3 regions of the Micromonospora sp. WMMD1155 genome follow, and region 3 is predicted to be linked to each of the others. Evidence: riboswitches for the same ligand, from Rfam matches in the RefSeq annotation. Region 3 holds a riboswitch; each other region holds the start of a gene.
What was found. Region 3 has a riboswitch for cobalamin ahead of cobN (cobaltochelatase subunit CobN). Riboswitches for the same ligand answer to the same signal wherever they lie in the genome.
Positions count from the first base shown of each region.

Region 1: it holds a riboswitch for cobalamin, as region 3 does, so the genes downstream of both, metE (5-methyltetrahydropteroyltriglutamate--homocysteine S-methyltransferase) here and cobN (cobaltochelatase subunit CobN) in region 3, are expected to answer to the same signal.
Region 2: it holds a riboswitch for cobalamin, as region 3 does, so the genes downstream of both, O7617_RS31325 (ribonucleoside-diphosphate reductase subunit alpha) here and cobN (cobaltochelatase subunit CobN) in region 3, are expected to answer to the same signal.

Region 1 covers NZ_CP120742.1:5,179,741-5,185,481, reverse strand. The annotation lists gene O7617_RS23810 (superoxide dismutase) at 1-385, opposite strand, end outside; cobalamin riboswitch at 527-675, shown strand; gene O7617_RS23805 (hypothetical protein) at 901-1,353, shown strand; cobalamin riboswitch at 1,463-1,680, shown strand; gene metE (5-methyltetrahydropteroyltriglutamate--homocysteine S-methyltransferase) at 1,798-4,062, shown strand; gene O7617_RS23795 (ABC transporter substrate-binding protein) at 4,146-5,045, opposite strand; gene O7617_RS23790 (MFS transporter) at 5,387-5,741, shown strand, end outside.
Region 2 covers NZ_CP120742.1:6,830,443-6,836,183, forward strand. The annotation lists gene O7617_RS31320 (ribonucleotide-diphosphate reductase subunit beta) at 1-426, opposite strand, end outside; gene O7617_RS31325 (ribonucleoside-diphosphate reductase subunit alpha) at 474-2,807, opposite strand; cobalamin riboswitch at 2,997-3,211, opposite strand; gene O7617_RS31330 (enolase C-terminal domain-like protein) at 3,823-5,217, shown strand; gene O7617_RS31335 (FadR/GntR family transcriptional regulator) at 5,225-5,741, shown strand, end outside.
Region 3 covers NZ_CP120742.1:6,148,170-6,153,910, reverse strand. The annotation lists gene cobN (cobaltochelatase subunit CobN) at 1-2,942, opposite strand, end outside; cobalamin riboswitch at 3,213-3,342, opposite strand; gene O7617_RS28040 (MBL fold metallo-hydrolase) at 3,678-4,400, shown strand; gene O7617_RS28035 (hypothetical protein) at 4,412-4,747, opposite strand; gene O7617_RS28030 (RNA polymerase sigma factor) at 4,874-5,446, shown strand; gene O7617_RS28025 (hypothetical protein) at 5,439-5,741, shown strand, end outside.

The sequences.
Region 1 (5,741 bases), 970 kb from region 3:
CCAGCACGCCCCAGCCGGAACCCTGCACACCCTTGGTCGCCGCGGACAGTTGACCGGCGAACCCGTCGAAGGAGCCGAAGTGCTCGTCGATCGCCGCCGCCAGCTCACCGTCGGGGCGGTCACCGCCGTCCGGGGACAGGTTGTTCCAGAAGATCGAGTGCAGGACGTGCCCGGACAGGTTGAACGCGTACGTCTTCTCCAGGCCGACCAGGGTTGCGTAGTCGCCCTTGTCGCGGGCCTCGGCGAGCCGGTCGAGCCCGTCGTTGGCGCCCTTGACGTATGCGGCGTGGTGCTTGTCGTGGTGCAGCTCCAGGATCTCGCCGGACATGGCGGGCTCGAGTGCGCCGTAGTCGTAGGGCAGGTCGGGCAGGTTGTACACGGCCATGGAGTACGTCCTCTCAATGCTGCCTCATTATGGCTGTTGCCACTATCTTGCAACAAGAGCCGAGAGTGGGGACGCGACTGCCCGGATCGGAAGGTCTGCGTCGTTAGCACCCGTCGGATCAGGGCCTTGACGGCGAGCCCCACCCGTGGGAACACTGTCCGTCACAACTTCATACCTGTGTGCTGACGGGGGAAGTCCGGTCGAAGTCCGGCGCTGGCCCGCAACGGTAGGCGGCGACAAACGTAGTGACGCCGCGAGCCCGATTACCCGCCAGTCCGCGTGACCAGCCTCCCCACCCGTCGTGGCCCACGGGTCGGAGCCGCCCGAACCGGAGTCGGGTCGTCTCGGACCATCGGAGCCCGGAAAGGCGTCGCTTCATGGTCAACCGCCCCCTCCGGCACCGCGCCCGCAGTCGTAGCCGCTGCGCTGGCCGTGCTCACGCTGTCACTGACAGCCGTACCGGCCGCCGCCACGGCGTCGCCGCCCACCCTCAACAAGGTCGATGCCGCCGCCGAATGGCACTGCTGCTCGCGGCGGCCGTCGTCAGCGTCGGCCTGGTCGCCGTCGACCCGGTGCCACGTGCCGCGCACGCGGCGGCGTGCGCCCCGGGTGCGGGCGTCACGGTGGTGGTCGACCTCACTGCGTTCGGCCTCGGTGTCCAGACCGGTTGCCGGCTCGGTGATCCGCCGACCGGCCTGGCCGCGTTGCAGGGAGCCGGCTTCGCCGTGACGGGTACCCAACGGTGGGGTCTTGCCTTCGTCTGCCGGATCAACGGCTATCCCACAGCCGCCGCCGAGCCGTGCGTCAACACGCCGCCCGCCACCGCGTACTGGTCGTACTGGCACGCCGTACCCGGCGGTACCTGGTCCTACAGCACCCTCGGCGCGAGCAGCTACAACCCCGCCCAGGGCACCGTCGAAGGATGGCGCTTCGGCTCCGGGCAGGCTCCGTCCATCTCCCCGCCGTAGTCGGCCTTGGCCGGGAGTCCGGGCACGACCGGACTCCCGGCCCGTCCAACTCTGGGCGACAGGGAGAATCCGCCTGCGACAGCGGCACCGGGGATCAGCTTCCGGCCGTACGATGGTCGGCAGTGCTGGTTCGCCGCACCGCCTCGGTGTGGCGTCGTAAGAGGGAACCCGGTGGGAAACCGGGACTGCCCCGCAGCGGTGAGTGGGAACGACCGCCGTCACACGCACTGGACGCGTGAGCGTCTGGGAAGCGACGGCCAGTAGGAGATCGGGTCGCCCCGGTCACGCCCACGAGTCCGAAGACCTGCCCGCACCGCGTACGCGTCCGCGTGCGCCGCCGTCGGCCTCTCGGGAGGGTCAGGGCGAGGCCCGGCCGTCGTCCGCGCCCTGCCGTGTCCCTCCAGTGTGGTCGGTGGTCGACCTCGAGGGAAGGACACCTGTTCCGTGACCACACCGTTCGGGCTGAGCACCGTGCTCGGCTATCCCCGCATCGGTCCGCACCGCGAACTCAAGCACGCCGTCGAGTCCTACTGGGCGGGCCGGATCGACGCGACCACCCTTCAAGAGACTGCCGCCAGCCTCCGCGCCGATGTGTGGCGCACGCTGCGCGACGCCGGCCTGGACGCGATCCCGTCGAACACGTTCTCGTTCTATGACCAGGTGCTCGACACCACCGTTCTGGTCGACGCGGTCCCGGACCGGTTCCGCCGCCTCGGTCTCGGCGACCTGGACACCTACTTCGCCATGGCGCGTGGCACGGAGCGGGAGCCGGCGCTGGAGCTGACGAAGTGGTTCGACACCAACTACCACTACCTGGTGCCGGAGGTCGGCCCAGGCACAGCGTTCACCGCTCGGACGGACAAGGCGGTGCGGGAGTACGGCGAGGCGAAGGCGCTCGGCGTCACCACCAGGCCGGTGCTGGTCGGACCGGCGACCTACCTCCTGCTGTCCAAGGCCACCGACGACGCGCCGGAAGGGTTCCGGCCCTTCGACCGGCTCGACGACCTGATCGCTGTCTACGAGGACATCCTCGGCGTCTTGGCCGGTGCCGGGGTCGAATGGGTGCAGCTCGACGAGCCCGCGTACGCCGCCGACCGCACCCCGCAGGAGATCGCCGCGCTGCGCGCCGCGTACCGCCGGCTCGGCGTTGTGAAGCACCGGCCGCGGTTGTTCGTCGCGTCGTACTTCGGTGACCTCGGCGACGCGTTGCCGGCACTGCTGGGCACCCCGGTCGAGGCGGTCGGCATCGATCTGGTCGCCGGGCCGGGCAACCTGAACCGCCTCGCCGCCGCCGGCCCGCTACGCGGGAAGACGATCGTCGCCGGGCTGGTGGACGGGCGCAACATCTGGCGTACCGACCTTCGCACCGCCACCGCGACCGGTGCCGTACTGACCGCCCTGGCCGACCATGTCGCGGTGTCGACGTCCTGTTCGTTGCTGCACGTGCCGGTGGACCTCGCCGCCGAACCTGACCTGGACCCGGACCTGCGTGTCCGGCTCGCGTTCGCCAGGCAGAAGGTCGACGAGGTCGTCGCTCTCGGACGCGCCCTGCGCGACGGTGTCGGCGCCCTTCCCCCTGCCCTGCCCGTGACCCCGGCGGCCTGGCGCAACGACGCAGTCCGAGCCCGACTGGACGCGCTGCGTCCCGAGCACCTACGGCGCGGGCCGTACGCGCAGCGGGCCGCCACCCAGCAGGCCCGGCTGAACCTCCCACCCCTGCCCACCACCACCATCGGATCCTTCCCGCAGACCACGGAGCTGCGGCAGGCCCGCGCGGCGCACCGGGCCGGTCGGCTCGACGACAGCGGCTACGCCGAGCGGATGCGCGCCGAGGTCGCCCACGTCATCGCCGTGCAGGAACGACTCGGGCTGGACGTGCTGGTGCACGGCGAGCCGGAACGCAACGACATGGTGCAGTACTTCGGTGAGCAGCTCGACGGGTTCGCCGCCACGGTCAACGGGTGGGTGCAGTCGTACGGCTCCCGGTGCGTACGCCCTCCGATCATCTACGGCGACGTCACCCGGACCGGGCCGATGACCGTCGTTTGGTCCACCTACGCGCAGTCGCTGACGAACCGACCGGTCAAGGGCATGCTCACCGGACCCGTGACGATCCTGGCCTGGTCGTTCGTCCGCACCGACCAACCCCTCGCCGACACCGCCAACCAGGTCGCTCTCGCGCTGCGCGACGAGGCCCGCGACCTGGAAGCCGCTGGCATCCGCATCATCCAGGTCGACGAACCCGCCCTGCGGGAGACACTGCCGCTGCGTCGGGCCGAGCAGCGCGCGTACCTGGACTGGGCGGTCGGGGCGTTCCGGCTCGCCACCAGCGGAGTCGCCGACGCCACCCAGATCCACACCCACCTGTGCTACTCCGAGTTCGGCGAGGTCCTGCCCGCGATCGACGCTCTCGACGCGGACGTCACCAGCATCGAGGCGTCCCGGTCGAAGATGGAGATCCTCGACGATCTGCGCACGACCGGCTATGAACGGGGTGTCGGCCCCGGGGTGTACGACATCCACTCACCCCGCGTACCAGAGCAGGCGGAGGTCACCGACGCGCTACGCCGCGCCGTCGCGGCGGTGCCCGCTGACCGACTCTGGGTCAACCCCGACTGCGGCCTGAAGACCCGCGGCTACCCGGAGGTCGAGCAGGCCCTGACCCGTCTGGTCAGCGGCGCCGGCGAGGTCCGCAGCACGCTCACCTGAGCGCACGGTGGGGCGGCGTGCCGTCGCCCCACCGTGCGTTGCGGCAACGCGCATCCGATGCCCGCGTCGGCCGCTCGGCAGCGTCAACCTGCGCTAACGGGTATCTGCAGAGCGCGGGAATCCGGGCGGCCGTCGAGGATGGCGGCGAGGATCTCCGCGCCGTCGACGACCCTCGGGCCTGGGCGGTTGAAGTAGGCGGGTCCGTCGACCACCCACACCTGGCCCCGACGAACCGCAGGCAGGTCCGCCCAGCCGGGTTGCCCGGCTGCCACGGACAGCTCGTCGACGGTCCGTTCGGGGGTGAACCCACACGGCCCGAACACCACCACGTCCGGGGCCAGGTCGGCGACCACCGACCACGGGTGTGGGGTGCTGTGCGCCCCCGGACCGAGCAGCAGCGACCGCCCGCCCGCGGCGGCGATCTGCTCGGGCACCCAGTGCCCGCCCGGCATCAACGGGTCGAGCCACTCGACGAACAGCACCGTCGGCGCGCCGGTCCCCGGGCCGGGCAGCGCGGCGAGACGACGTTCGGCGTCCGCCCGGATCTCCGCCGCCCTGCCCGCGGTGTCGGTCAGGGCGGCCACGGCGTCGACGGTGTCCAGTATCCCGCCGATCGTCCTCGCCTCCAGCGACACCACCCTGGTATCCAGGTCGATCAGCCGAACCGCGTCGTTGACCCGCGCGTAGGAGACCGCACACACATCGCACAGGTCCTGGGTCAGGATCAGATCCGGCTTCAGGTCCTCGAGCATCGTGACGTCGAGCTGGTACAACGACGATCCTCGGTGCGCGTCGCCAGCGATCGCCGCCGAGATCTCCCGGCTCGTCAGCGCCTCGGGCAGAGACGTCGCCGTCACCATCGGAACGCCGGCCAGGTCACCCGGCGGCCAGTCACACTCGTGCGTGCGCCCGACCAGATGCCCGGTCAGGCCGAGCATGGCTACGATGTCGGTGGCCGCCGGCAGCAGTGAGACGATCCGCACGTCCGCCTGCCTACCAGGCATGACCAAGCCGCGTCCACTCCGCCAGCGCAAGTTGCCCCCTGCACGTGTCCAACGCCCTGCGGCAGATCCCGTGATCGCGTCACGGCCAGCGGACGCCGGTCAACGTGCGGGCACCTGGTCGTCGGGTCGATCGAACTCCGGTTGAACCTTCCCCGCTCAGGCCGGTGCCGGGCCTTCTCAAGTCGACGGGCCGCCAGGTACAGGATCGACTTTTCTTGATCGAGGGTTGGTCGACACTTCTTGTGGCTACGGGAACTCGCGTCTGTCGTCGCCCGACTGATACTCGACGGACGCGGTGTCAGACCGGAACGGGGTGTGTGATGGCGGCTGAGCGGTGGTGGGCTCCGACGGGTGTCGCGACGGCGGCGATGGCCACGTCGATGACGGCGCTGTACGCGACATCGGCGCTGGCCCCGTTCCTGGTTGCCGACCTGGGTCTGTCCCGCACGGCGGTGGGCGCCTTGGTGACGGTGTCGTTCGCGGTCGCGGCGGGGGTGTCGCTCATCGCCGGGCACCTGATCGACCTGGGCGGAGCGCGGCGAGGACTCCTGGCGTTGTGTGTGGCCGTGCTGGTGGCCCTGCTCGGCGCGTCCGTGGCACCCGGCTACGGCTGGCTTCTGGTGGCGGTGGCAGTGGCGGGCTTGGGGCAGGCACTGGCCAACCCTGCGACGAATG
Region 2 (5,741 bases), 680 kb from region 3:
CCAGCGGAAGCAGAACTCGGCCTTGCGGCGGATCGAGGGGATGTTCTCGATCGCGGCGAAGGCCTCGAACCGCTCGGTCTCGTCGGGCACGTACGTGTCGAGCAGGTTGAGATAGAACTGGACGTGCACGGCCTCCTCGAACAGTTGCCGGGACAGGTAGAGGCGACCCTCGGGGCTGTTGACGTGCTGGTACAGGTTGAGCACCAGGTTGTTCGCGACGATCGTGTCCCCGGTGGCGAAGAACGCCACCAGGCGGCTGACCAGGTGCCGCTCGGCCGGCGACAGCTTGTCCAGGTCGGTGAGGTCGGCGTGCAGATCGACCTCCTCGACCGTCCAGGTGTTGCGGATGGCGTCGCGGAACCGGTCGAAGAAGTGCGGGTAGCGCATCGGGCGGAGGGTGAGGTCCATCCCGGGGTCGAGCAGCATGTGCGTGGTCCTCGTCTCGGCGGTGGTGGCGGTGGCGTCGGCGACGGTCACTGGCAGGCCTCGCACGACTCGGGGTTCTCCAGCGAGCAGGCCAGCGCCTCCGCGTCGAGCGCGACGGGCGCGACGGCCACGGGCGCGACGGTGCTGACGGTGGCCTGCTGGATCCGCGTCGCGGGGCGCGAGCGCAGGTAGTAGGTGGTCTTCAGCCCGGCCTTCCAGGCGTACAGGTACATCGAGGAGAGCTTGCCGATGGTCGGCGCGGCCAGGAACAGGTTCAGCGACTGCGACTGGTCGATGAACGGGGCACGGGCGGCGGCGAGGTCGATCAGCGCCCGCTGCGGCAGCTCCCACGCGGTGCGGAACAACTCCCGGACGCCGACCGGCAGCTCGGCGATGTCCTGCACCGACCCCTCGGCCCGCTTGATCGCCGACCGGATCCGGTCGGTCCACAGACCACGGGCCTTCAGCTCGCGGACCAGAGCGGTGTTGACCTGGAGGAACTCCCCGGACAGCGTCTCGCGCTTGAACAGGTTGGACACCTGCGGCTCGATGCACTCGTAGCACCCGGCGATCGAGGCGATGGTCGCGGTCGGGGCGACGGCCACGAGCAGCGAGTTACGCAGCCCGTGCGCCGCGACCTGCTCCCGCAGCGCGTCCCACCGGGCGGTCTGCGTACCCTCGACGCCCCACAGGTCCGGTTGCAGGTCGCCCCGCGCGGCCCGGGTCTGCGGGTACGCCGGGTGCGCACCGACCCGGCGGGCCAGGTCGGCGGAGGTCTCCAGCGCGGTCAGGTACAACTCCTCGCTGACCCGGGTGGACAGCTCCCGCGCGGCCGGCGAGTCGAACGGCAGCCGCAGCGCGAAGAAGACGTCCTGCAGGCCCATCAGCCCGAGCCCGACGGGCCGCCAGCGGGGGTTGCTCGCCGCCGCCTGCGCGGTCGGGTAGTAGTTGATGTCGATGACCCGGTCGAGGAAGGTCACCGCGGTACGGACCGTGGCGCGCAGCCGCTCCCAGTCGATGCCACCGTCGGCGAGGTGGGCGGCGAGGTTCACCGAGCCGAGGTTGCACACGGCGGTCTCGGCGTCGCTGGACACCTCGACGATCTCGGTGCAGAGGTTGGACAGGTGCACGACGTTGCCCGGTTCGGCGGTCTGGTTGCACAGCCGGTTCGACGCGTCCTTGAAGGTCATCCACCCGTTGCCGGTCTGGGCCAGGGTCCGCATCATCTTCCCGTACAACTCCCGCGCCGGGACCTGCCGGACGTAGCGGCCCTGCGCCTCGGCCTCGCGGTACGCGGCGTCGAACCGCTCCCCCCACAGGTCGGGCAGTTCGGGCACCTCGTGCGGGTCGAACAGCGACCACATCTCGTCGGCCTCGACCCGGCGCATGAACTCGTCGGGCACCCAGTTGGCCAGGTTCAGGTTGTGGGTGCGGCGGGCGTCCTCGCCGGTGTTGTCCCGCAGGTGCAGGAACTCCTCGACGTCCGGGTGCCACGGCTCCAGGTAGACGCACGCCGCGCCCTTGCGCCGGCCGCCCTGGTTGACCGCCGCGACGCTCGCGTCCAGCGTGCGCAGCCACGGCACGATCCCGTTGGACTGCCCGTTGGTGCCCCGGATCAGGGCGCCCCGGGACCGGACCCGGGAGTACGCGATGCCGATGCCACCGGCGAACTTGGACAGGTTGGCGACCTGGGCGTAGCGCGAGTAGATCGAGTCCAACTCGTCCAGCGGTGAGTCGACCAGGTAGCAGGAGGACATCTGGGTGTGCCGGGTGCCGGAGTTGAACAGGGTCGGCGAGCTGGGCAGGTAGGCCAGGCTGGACATCAGCCGGTAGAAGCCGACCGCCTCGTCCGGCGTACGGGACAGGCCACAGGCCACCCGCAGCAGCCAGTACTGCGGGGTCTCCAGCACGAGTCGGCTGGTGGGGTGGCGCAGCAGGTACCTGTCGTACACCGTGCGCAGCCCGAAGTACTCGAACCGCCGGTCGCCGTCCGGGTCGACGGCCTCGTCGAGCACCGCGGCGTGCGCGGCGACGAACGCGGCGGTGTCGTCACCGATCAGACCCTCGGCGTGCCCGACCCGGATCGCCGCGCTGAACGAGGTGATGCCCTGTCGACGCACCTCCTTGTCGACGTACCCGGCGAGCAGCCGCGCCGCGAGGCGTGAGTACTGCGGCTCCTCACCGATCATCTCGGCCGCCGTCTGGATGGAGAGCCGGTCCAGTTCCGCGGTGGTCGCGCCGTCGTAGAGGCCGCTGATGGTACGGGTGGCCACCCGCATCGGGTCGACGTCGGTCAGGTCGTCGGCCCACCGCTCGACCGCTCGGACGATCTTGTTCACGTCCACGGGTTCGGTGCCGCCGTCGCGCTTGCGGACCTGCATCGGCGTCCGCCGCTGGGCCGCGTCGGCACTGGCCGGGACTACCTCGGTGACTGTCACCACTCGCTCCTCGGAGTTCGAGACCTGGGGGCCCGAACGCGCGGAGACAGACACCGACGGACGCCACACCGGCGGCGTGGGTCAGGTGGCGTCAGCCGTCCCACGCGGCCTCGGACCGCCGCACACCCGGGTCCGGGTACGCGGCGCGCTGGCAGGTCTTCGGACTCGTGGGCACGACCGGGCTCGCCGGTCTCCTACCGGCCGTCGCTTCCCAGACCGTGTGGCCCAGTGCTGATGACGGCTGTCGTTCCCACTCACCGCTGCGGGACAGTCCCGGATTTCCACCGGGTTCCCTCTTGCCTCGACCGCTCCGGATGAGCGGCCGAACCAGCTGCGCTCGACACCATATATAGGGACCCAGCGGTTGTCACACCCCACATGTCGGTGTCGGCGTGTCGGCGACGGAGGCGGTGACGACCGTCACCCGAGCGCGGCCCGGCCGCCCGGCCCCAGACGGGCCCGAATGCCGACGACCCCCGCAGTACGACGACCGCGATTCACAAAGATGCGATGTATGCAGGATCCAGATGTAAGGAACCTTGCTCATAATCCACCGTCGATACGCTCAACCGAGGCGAACATCCAATCTTCAAGAACACCGCTCGACCGCCGATTCTTGCCCTCGATCCGGTTGACGGGCGGCCGTTCGCGACCCGACACGCATCACCGGCCGACGGTTCAGTTCGAACAACGTAAGCCCTTGAGCTGCGCCGAAATCCTCGAAAGTAGGGGTCGAACGCGGACGCTCGGCCCGCTGCGAGGGCCTCGGCGCCATCTTGGCGGTCGTCCGGGATCCGAACGCGGCACCCGCGAACGGCCGATTACCCGCCGGTCACCATCGACGAGAAACATTGGATGTCTGTACCGACCGGGTGATCGCCGTCGTTGACGCGCCTGATCCAGCCTCCGTATACTCCGAATGATCATCTGATCTTTTGCCTAGTCGGGCGAGGAGCGCATGCCGCAGATCACTGCCGTCACCGTCGAGGACGTCCGCTTCCCCACCTCCCTGACCGCTGACGGGTCAGACGCCATGAACAAGGACGGCGACTACTCGGCGGCCTACGTCGTCCTGCACACCGACGGCACCGACAGCGTGGGCGCGCCGCTCGCGGGCCACGGCCTGACCTTCACCATCGGTCGGGGCAACGACATCGTCGCCGCCGCGGCGGTCCACCAGGCACAGCTCCTCGTCGGCCTGGACGTGGCGACGATGGCGGCCGACATGGGGGCGGTCTACCGCCTCCTCACGTCCGACTCGCAGATGCGGTGGCTCGGTCCCGAGAAGGGCGTCGTCCACCTGTCGCTCGCGGCCGTGCTGAACGCCTCGTGGGACCTGGTCGCCCGGCTCGCCGGCAAGCCGCTGTGGCGGCTCCTGGTGGACATGTCCCCCGAACAACTCGTCGACATCGCGGACCTGCGCTACCTGTCCGACGCGCTGACCCGGGACGAGGCACTGGCCATCCTGCGGGCCAAGGAGAGCACCAAGACCGACCGCCTCGCCCAGTTGGTCCGGACCGGCTACCCCGCCTACACCACCTCGGCCGGGTGGCTCGGCTACGGCGACGACAAGCTGCGCCGGCTGTGTCAGGAAGCGGTCGACAGCGGCTACGGCTACGTCAAGCTCAAGGTGGGCGCCAACCTCGACGACGACATCCGCCGGTGCGCGATCGCCCGGGAGATCCTCGGCCCGGACCGCAACCTGATGATCGACGCCAACCAGGTGTGGGACGTCGGTCAGGCCATCGAGTGGGTCACCGCCCTCGCCCGGTTCAAGCCGCTCTGGATCGAGGAGCCGACCAGCCCGGACGACATCCTCGGCCACGCGGCCGTCCGCCGGGCCGTCGCCCCGATCGGCGTCGCCACCGGCGAGCACTGCCACAACCGGGTGATGTTCAAGCAGCTCTTCCAGGCCGGGGCCATCGACTTCTGCCAGTTGGACACCGGCCGGCTGGCCAGCATCAACGAGATCGTCGCCGTGCTGCTCCTCGCCGCGAAGTTCGACGTACCGGTCTGCCCACACGCCGGGGGCGTCGGGCTGTGCGAGATGGTCCAACACGTGTCGGTGCTCGACTACGTCGCGGTCTCGGGAGATCTCACCAACCGGGTCACCGAGTTCGTCGACCACCTGCACGAGCACTTCACCGACCCGTGCGTCATCAGTGACACCGGCTCGGGCAGCGGCTACGTCCTGCCCGACCAGCCCGGCTACTCCACCCGGATGCGCCCCGAATCGATCGCGCTCTACCGCTTTCCCGACGGCCACTACTGGGCGGCGGCGGACCCGACTACCGTGTCATCTCCGGAGCCGTACGTGATCGCGGGTGGGACGGCCACATCCGCCGGCCGCTAGGGGGGTCATGTCTCGCACTGACGAAGTGGTGAACGGCATCAAGCGGATGATCCTGGACGGCAAGTTCAAGCCCGGGGACCGTCTGCCGATCGAGAAGGACCTCGCGGAGTCGCTCGGCGTCTCGCGCGGCTCCCTGCGCGAGGGGATGTCGGCGCTGTCGATCCTCGGCATCGTCAACATCCGTCAGGGTGACGGCACCTACGTCACCAACCTCGACGCACCGCAACTGCTGGCCCCGATGGGCTTCGTGGTCGACTTCCAGGGTCAGGGCGACCCACGGCACATCCACACCGTCCGGCGGCTGCTGGAGTGTGAGGCGGCCCGGTTGGCCGCGACCAGGATCACCGACGAGGCCCTCGCCCAGGCGGGGGAACTCCTCGATGAGGCGGCCCGGATGGTCGGCCAGTCACCGCAGGACCACGAACGCATCCTCGAGATCGACATCGCCTTCCACCGGATCATCGCCGTGCACGCCGAGAATCCGGTGCTCGTCGGCCTGATCGAGGCGTTCGCCGGTCGCACCA
Region 3 (5,741 bases):
GCCCGCCGCTCGTCGCCGTGCTCGGCGAGGTCGGCGGCGACGTGCGCGCGCACGTAGTTCTCCTCGTCCGGCTCGTCCAGGGCCGCGACCCGCCGCACGGCGTCGTCGAGCAGCGCCACCACGTGCGGGAACGCGTCGCGGAAGAAGCCGGAGATGCGCACCGTGACGTCGACGCGGGGCCGACCCAGCTCGGCGGTGGGTACCACCTCGACGCCGGTGACCCGCCGGGACCTGTCGTCCCAGACCGGGCGGCAGCCCAGCAGCGCGAGCACCTCGGCGATGTCGTCGCCCTGGGTGCGCATCGCGCTGGTGCCCCACACGGTCAACCCCACCGAGCGGGGGTACGCGCCGGTGTCGGCGAGGTGCCGGGCCAGCAGCGAGTCCGCGAGGGCCACCCCGACGTCCCAGGCGTTGCGGCTGGGGATGGCCTTCGGGTCGACGGAGTAGAAGTTGCGGCCGGTGGGCAGCACGTTGACCAGGCCCCGGGTGGGTGAACCGGACGGGCCGGGCGGCACGAACCGGCCGTCCAGCGCGCCGAGGGTGTTGGTCAGCTCGTCGGTGGTGCGGTCCAGCCGGGGCACCAGTTCGGTGGCGGCGAAGCGCAGCACCGCGGCGACGTCCGGGATCGGCCGGCCGGTCACCTCCGCGACCACCGCGTCGGCGGTGTCGGCGTCCCAGCCGAGCGTCTCCATGCCGACGACCAGCCGCCGGGCGAGGGCCTCGAGCAGGTCGACCGCGTCGGCGGCGGTGCCGGCGGGCCCGTCCACCGTGTCGGTCAGCGCGCTGGGCAGCGCCAGCCGCTGTCCCGGTGACGCGAGCAGCTCCTGTTCGTCGAGGGAGTAGGCGGCGGCGAGGGCCTGCCGCAGGCCGGGCAGGGCGTGGGCGCCGCCCCAGATCTGGGGGGCGCGCAGCACGGCGAGGACGAGGTTGACGCGGGGCTCCCCGGTGGGCGCGTCGGCGAGGATGTGCAGGCCGTCGCGGATCTGCACGTCCTTGACCTCGCACAGGTACCCGTCGAGGTGCAGCACGAAGTCGTCGAAGTCGTCCGCGTCGGGCATCGCCTCGGCGTGCAGGTCGTGGTGCAGTTCGGCGGCACGCACCAGGTCCCAGATCTGGGCCCGCACGGTGGGCACCTTGGCCGGGTCGAGGGCCTGCACCGTCGCGTACTCGTCGAGCAGTTGTTCCAGTTTGGCCAGATCGCCGTACGTCTCGGCGCGGGCCATCGGCGGCACCAGGTGGTCGATGACCACGGCGTGTGCCCGCCGCTTGGCCTGGGTGCCCTCGCCGGGGTCGTTGACGATGAACGGGTAGACCAGCGGCAGGTCGCCGAGGACCGCGTCGGGCGCGCAGTCGGCGGCCAGACCGAGACCCTTGCCGGGCAGCCATTCGAGGGTGCCGTGCTTGCCCAGGTGCACCACGGCGTCCGCGTCGAAGCCGCCGTCGGCGACGGGCGCGGCCAGCCAGCGGTACGCGGCCAGGTAGTGGTGGCTCGGCGGCAGGTCCGGGTCGTGGTAGATGGCGATCGGGTTCTCCCCGAACCCGCGTGGCGGCTGGATCAGCAGCACCACGTTGCCGAAGCGCAGACCGGCGAGCACGATGTCCCCGCCGTCGGTGTACAGCTCGCCGGGCGGCTCACCCCAGTGTTCCCGCATCCGCTCGCGCAGCTCGGTCGGGACCTGGTCGAACCACCGCCGGTACGTGTCCCCCGGTATCCGGGCCTCGGCGGCGGCCAACTGCTCCGGGGTGAGCCACTCCACGTCGTGCCCACCGGCGGCGATCAGCGCGTGGATCAACGCGTCCCCGTCGGTGGGCGGCGGCGCGTCGCCCAGGTCGTAGCCGTCCTCGGCCAGCGCGGCGAGCAGCCGGACCGCCGAGACCGGGGTGTCCAGCCCGACCGCGTTGCCGACCCGGGAGTGCTTCGTGGGGTACGAGCTGAGCACCACGGCGACCCGCTTGTCCGGGTTGGGAAGGTACCGCAGCCGGGCGTGGCGCACCGCGATCCCGGCGACCCGGGCGGCTCGCTCGGGATCGGCGGCGTAGACCGAGAGGCCGTCCGAGTCGATCTGCTTGAACGAGAACGGCACGGTGATGATTCGGCCGTCGAACTCGGGGATGGCCACCTGCATCGCGGCGTCCAACGGGGACAGCCCGGCGTCGCTGTCGGCCCACTGCTTCCGGGTGCTGGTCAGGCAGAGTGCCTGGATGATCGGCACCTCCAGGGCGGCCAGGGCGCCGACGTCCCAGGCGTCCTCGTCGCCGCCCCCGGACGCGTCCGCGGCGACGGCGCCGCCCGCCGCGAGGACGGTGACCAGCAGGGCGTCGCAGCGGGCGAAGAGCCCGAGCGGGCCGGCCCCGGTGGTAAGCCCGCGCAGCGAGCCGCAGAAGATCGGCAGCGGGTTGCCGCCGGCCGCGCGGACCGCGTCCGCGAGCACGTCGACGAATCCGGTGTTACCGGCGAGGGCGTGCGCCCGGTAGAAGACGATCCCGACGGTGGGCTGCTCCGGATTCGTGGGGTACTCACGGTGGACGCCGTACGTCGGGGTGGGTGCGGGCGCGGCGAACCCCTCACCGGTGAGCAGCACCGTGTCGGAGAGGAACCGGGCCAGCTGCCCCAGGTTGCCCGGGCCGCCCTCGACCAGGTACGCCAGCGCCTGCGTGACCACTCCGGACGGCACTGTGGAGACGGCCATCAGCTCCGCGTCGGGCAGCGCCTCACCGCCGAGCACGACGGTCGGCACCCCGGTTTCGAGCACCGCCGCGATACCGTCCGGCCACGCCTGTCGACCGCCGAGCAGGCGTACGACGACGAGGTTCACGCCGTCGAGCAGGGCGGGCACCTCATCGGCGGCGACCCGGGCGGGGTTGGCCAGCCGGTAGTCGGCGCCGCTGGCCCGGGCGGCCAGCAGGTCGGTGTCGGCGGTGGAGAGCAACAGGATGCGCACGGCAGGCTCCGGTGAGTGACGCCCCGGCCACCATGAGGGTGACCGCGACGATGCGGGTGGGTGCGGCGTCAGCCGGTACGCCGGCGGGGCGGTCGGCTCGCGGGCGCGAGCGACGGGCCCGGCCGGCGGCGAGGGCTCAGCTCAGCGGGGCGTGACCGGTCGCGGGCGCGGCGAAGCGCGGGTTACGACGACAGTCGTCGATGAATGAGACGCCGTGCGTCATCGGGTCCTCCTCGGGTGTCCACGCCCTGGGGTACGTCCCGACGGCCGAAGTATCCTGGCTTCCGGATCGACGCTCTCCCCCGGCCTTCCAACCGCAGACACACGGCCGTGACTCACGAGGGGGGATCACTCCCCGGTGACAGTGGCGGGACCGCGTCGGAATCGCACCGACTTCCTTCACTGCCGTCAGGCCGCGAATGCTGCCACACCCCTCCGCCGCGGGTCAACGCCGGTCCAGACCCGCCCGGCGGGCTGCGCAGATCGACATTCGGCGATCACCGGGGCCGCGGCCACGCGCGTTTCAGTGCCCCGGATTAATGCTTCGCGTCCTTTGCTCTGCATACCTGTAGGCACCGGGCACGGAGCGTCACCGGTGCATATGGATATGCAGAGCAAAGGACGGCCGCACCTGCCCTGGCCCGCGCCGATCGTCCGGCGGGACGGCGCTGGCCGACCCGCTCGCCTAGGATCGGCGGACGCCACACCAGCGTCCGCGATCAATCCCGGAGGTCGATCACCATCGTCGCCCCGAGGTTCCACCACCTGGCCGGCCGGGTCTGGCTCTGTCCGGGCGACCCCGACCCGGATGAGGTCCAGGCGAGCGTCGCCTTCGTGGCCGACGAACGCGGCAGTGTGATGATCGACGCTGGGCAGAGCCCCGCGCACGCCCGCGAGATCCAGGCCGCGCTCGCCGCGGCCGGGCTACCGCGGCCACGCTGGCTCGTCTACACCCACCACCACTGGGATCACGTCTGGGGCGCCTGCGCGTGGCCCGACGTGGAGATCGTCGGGCACGAGGCGGCCGTGCCGCTGCTGCGCGCCGAGGCCGCCCGGCCGTGGAGCCACCACTACCTGGACGAGCAGGTACGCGCCGACCCTCGCCTCGGCCCGAGCTTCCGGGCGCGGGCACGGGCGGTGGCCTCCTGGGAGGACTTCACCGTCCTGCCACCCACCCGGACCTTCACCGACGTCGAGGAGTTGCCGGTGGGGGTGCACCTGCGGCACGTCGGAGGTGGGCACGCGCCGGACTCGACAGTCGTTCTCGTGCCCGACTCGGGCGTCATGCTGTTGGGCGACTGCTTCTACCCGCCACCGGCACACCTGCGCCGACCCGAGGACGGCCCCGACCTGGGCCTGGTCCGCCGACTACTCGACGACGGCTACCACTGGTACGTCTCCAGCCACGCCGAGCCGATGACCGCCGAGCAGGCCCGCTCAGCCGTCGGGGACGCCTGAGCCGGCGGGTCTCAGCGGGCGTGGCGCTCCGGGTGGGCGCGGTTCCACACCCGCATCCGTTCCGGGTAGCCGGTGCGCGCCGCCTCGTACAGCGGCACCGCGTGCTTGCGGGCGATCGCCCCCGCCGCGCGAGGCGTACCGGTGCGACGGCGGATCCACTCACCGTCGTGCGCGATCGCCACCACCGTGGTGTCCGTCGCGGTGGTCTCCGGCTCCAGGTAGAACTCCACGCCCCGCTTGTCGACGACGAACGCCTCCAGCGCCGCGAGGTCCTCGCGGGTCGCCTCCCGGTCCAGCTTCGTCGGAGTCGTCCCGGCACCCCGTGCCCGGCGGTTGAACCAGCCCATGTCCAGCCCCTCTCCTCGACACCTCCTCCAGTGCAGCACCGGATCCTGGCAATACGCTGCACGTCCGATGGGAGCAACCTGACCCGCGCCCTGTGGAACCCGCGACGCGTGAGCGGTGTCATGAGGGTGATCCGAACGGAGGCTCCCCTGGACGACGACACTCTCGTCACCCGCGCCCGGGCCGGTGACCTGGAGGCGTACGACCTCCTGGTCGCCCGGCACACCGCGTCCGCGTACCGGACGGCGGTGCTGCTCGGTGCGGGTTCGGACTCCGAGGACGTCACGCAGGAGGCGTTCGTGAAGGCGTACCGCAAGCTGTCCCGTTACCGGGGCGAGTCGTCCTTCCGGTCGTGGCTGCTCGCGATCGTCGCCAACGAGACCCGCAACCTGCACCGGTCCCGGGGCCGACGCGACGGGCTCGTCCTGCGGGCGGCGGCGGACCCGACGTCCGCGATCGCCGAGGACGGGGCGGTCGGCGCGGTCCTCGCCGGGGAGCGCCGGGAGGCACTGGTACGGGCCCTGCGGCGACTGCCGGTACGCGACCGTGAGGTGATCGTGTGCCGGTTCTTCCTCGATCTCAGCGAGGAGGAGACGGTGGCGGCACTGGGTTGGCCCCGGGGGACGGTGAAGTCGCGTACATCCCGGGCGTTGGCGAAGCTTCGCGGCCTTCTCGACCGGGAGGAGGTCCGACATGGGTGACCTCGAACGGGAATTGCGTGAACTGTCCACCTGGCTGGACACACCCGAGCCGCCCGACGTGACCGCCGGTGTCCGCGTACGGCTCGACCGGCCCCGGTGGCGGTGGCGCCCGCTCGCCGCGGCGGCGTCGGTCGCCCTCCTGGTCGCGCTGGTGCCGCCGACCCGGGCCGCCGTCGCGGACGCCGTCGCCGGGCTGCTGCGCTTCGCCGGGGTCGGCATCGCCACCTCACCCGCCCCGACGCTGCCCGGCGGCACCCCGTCGCCGTTGCCCGGGCAGCGGACCGCCGCCCTGGAC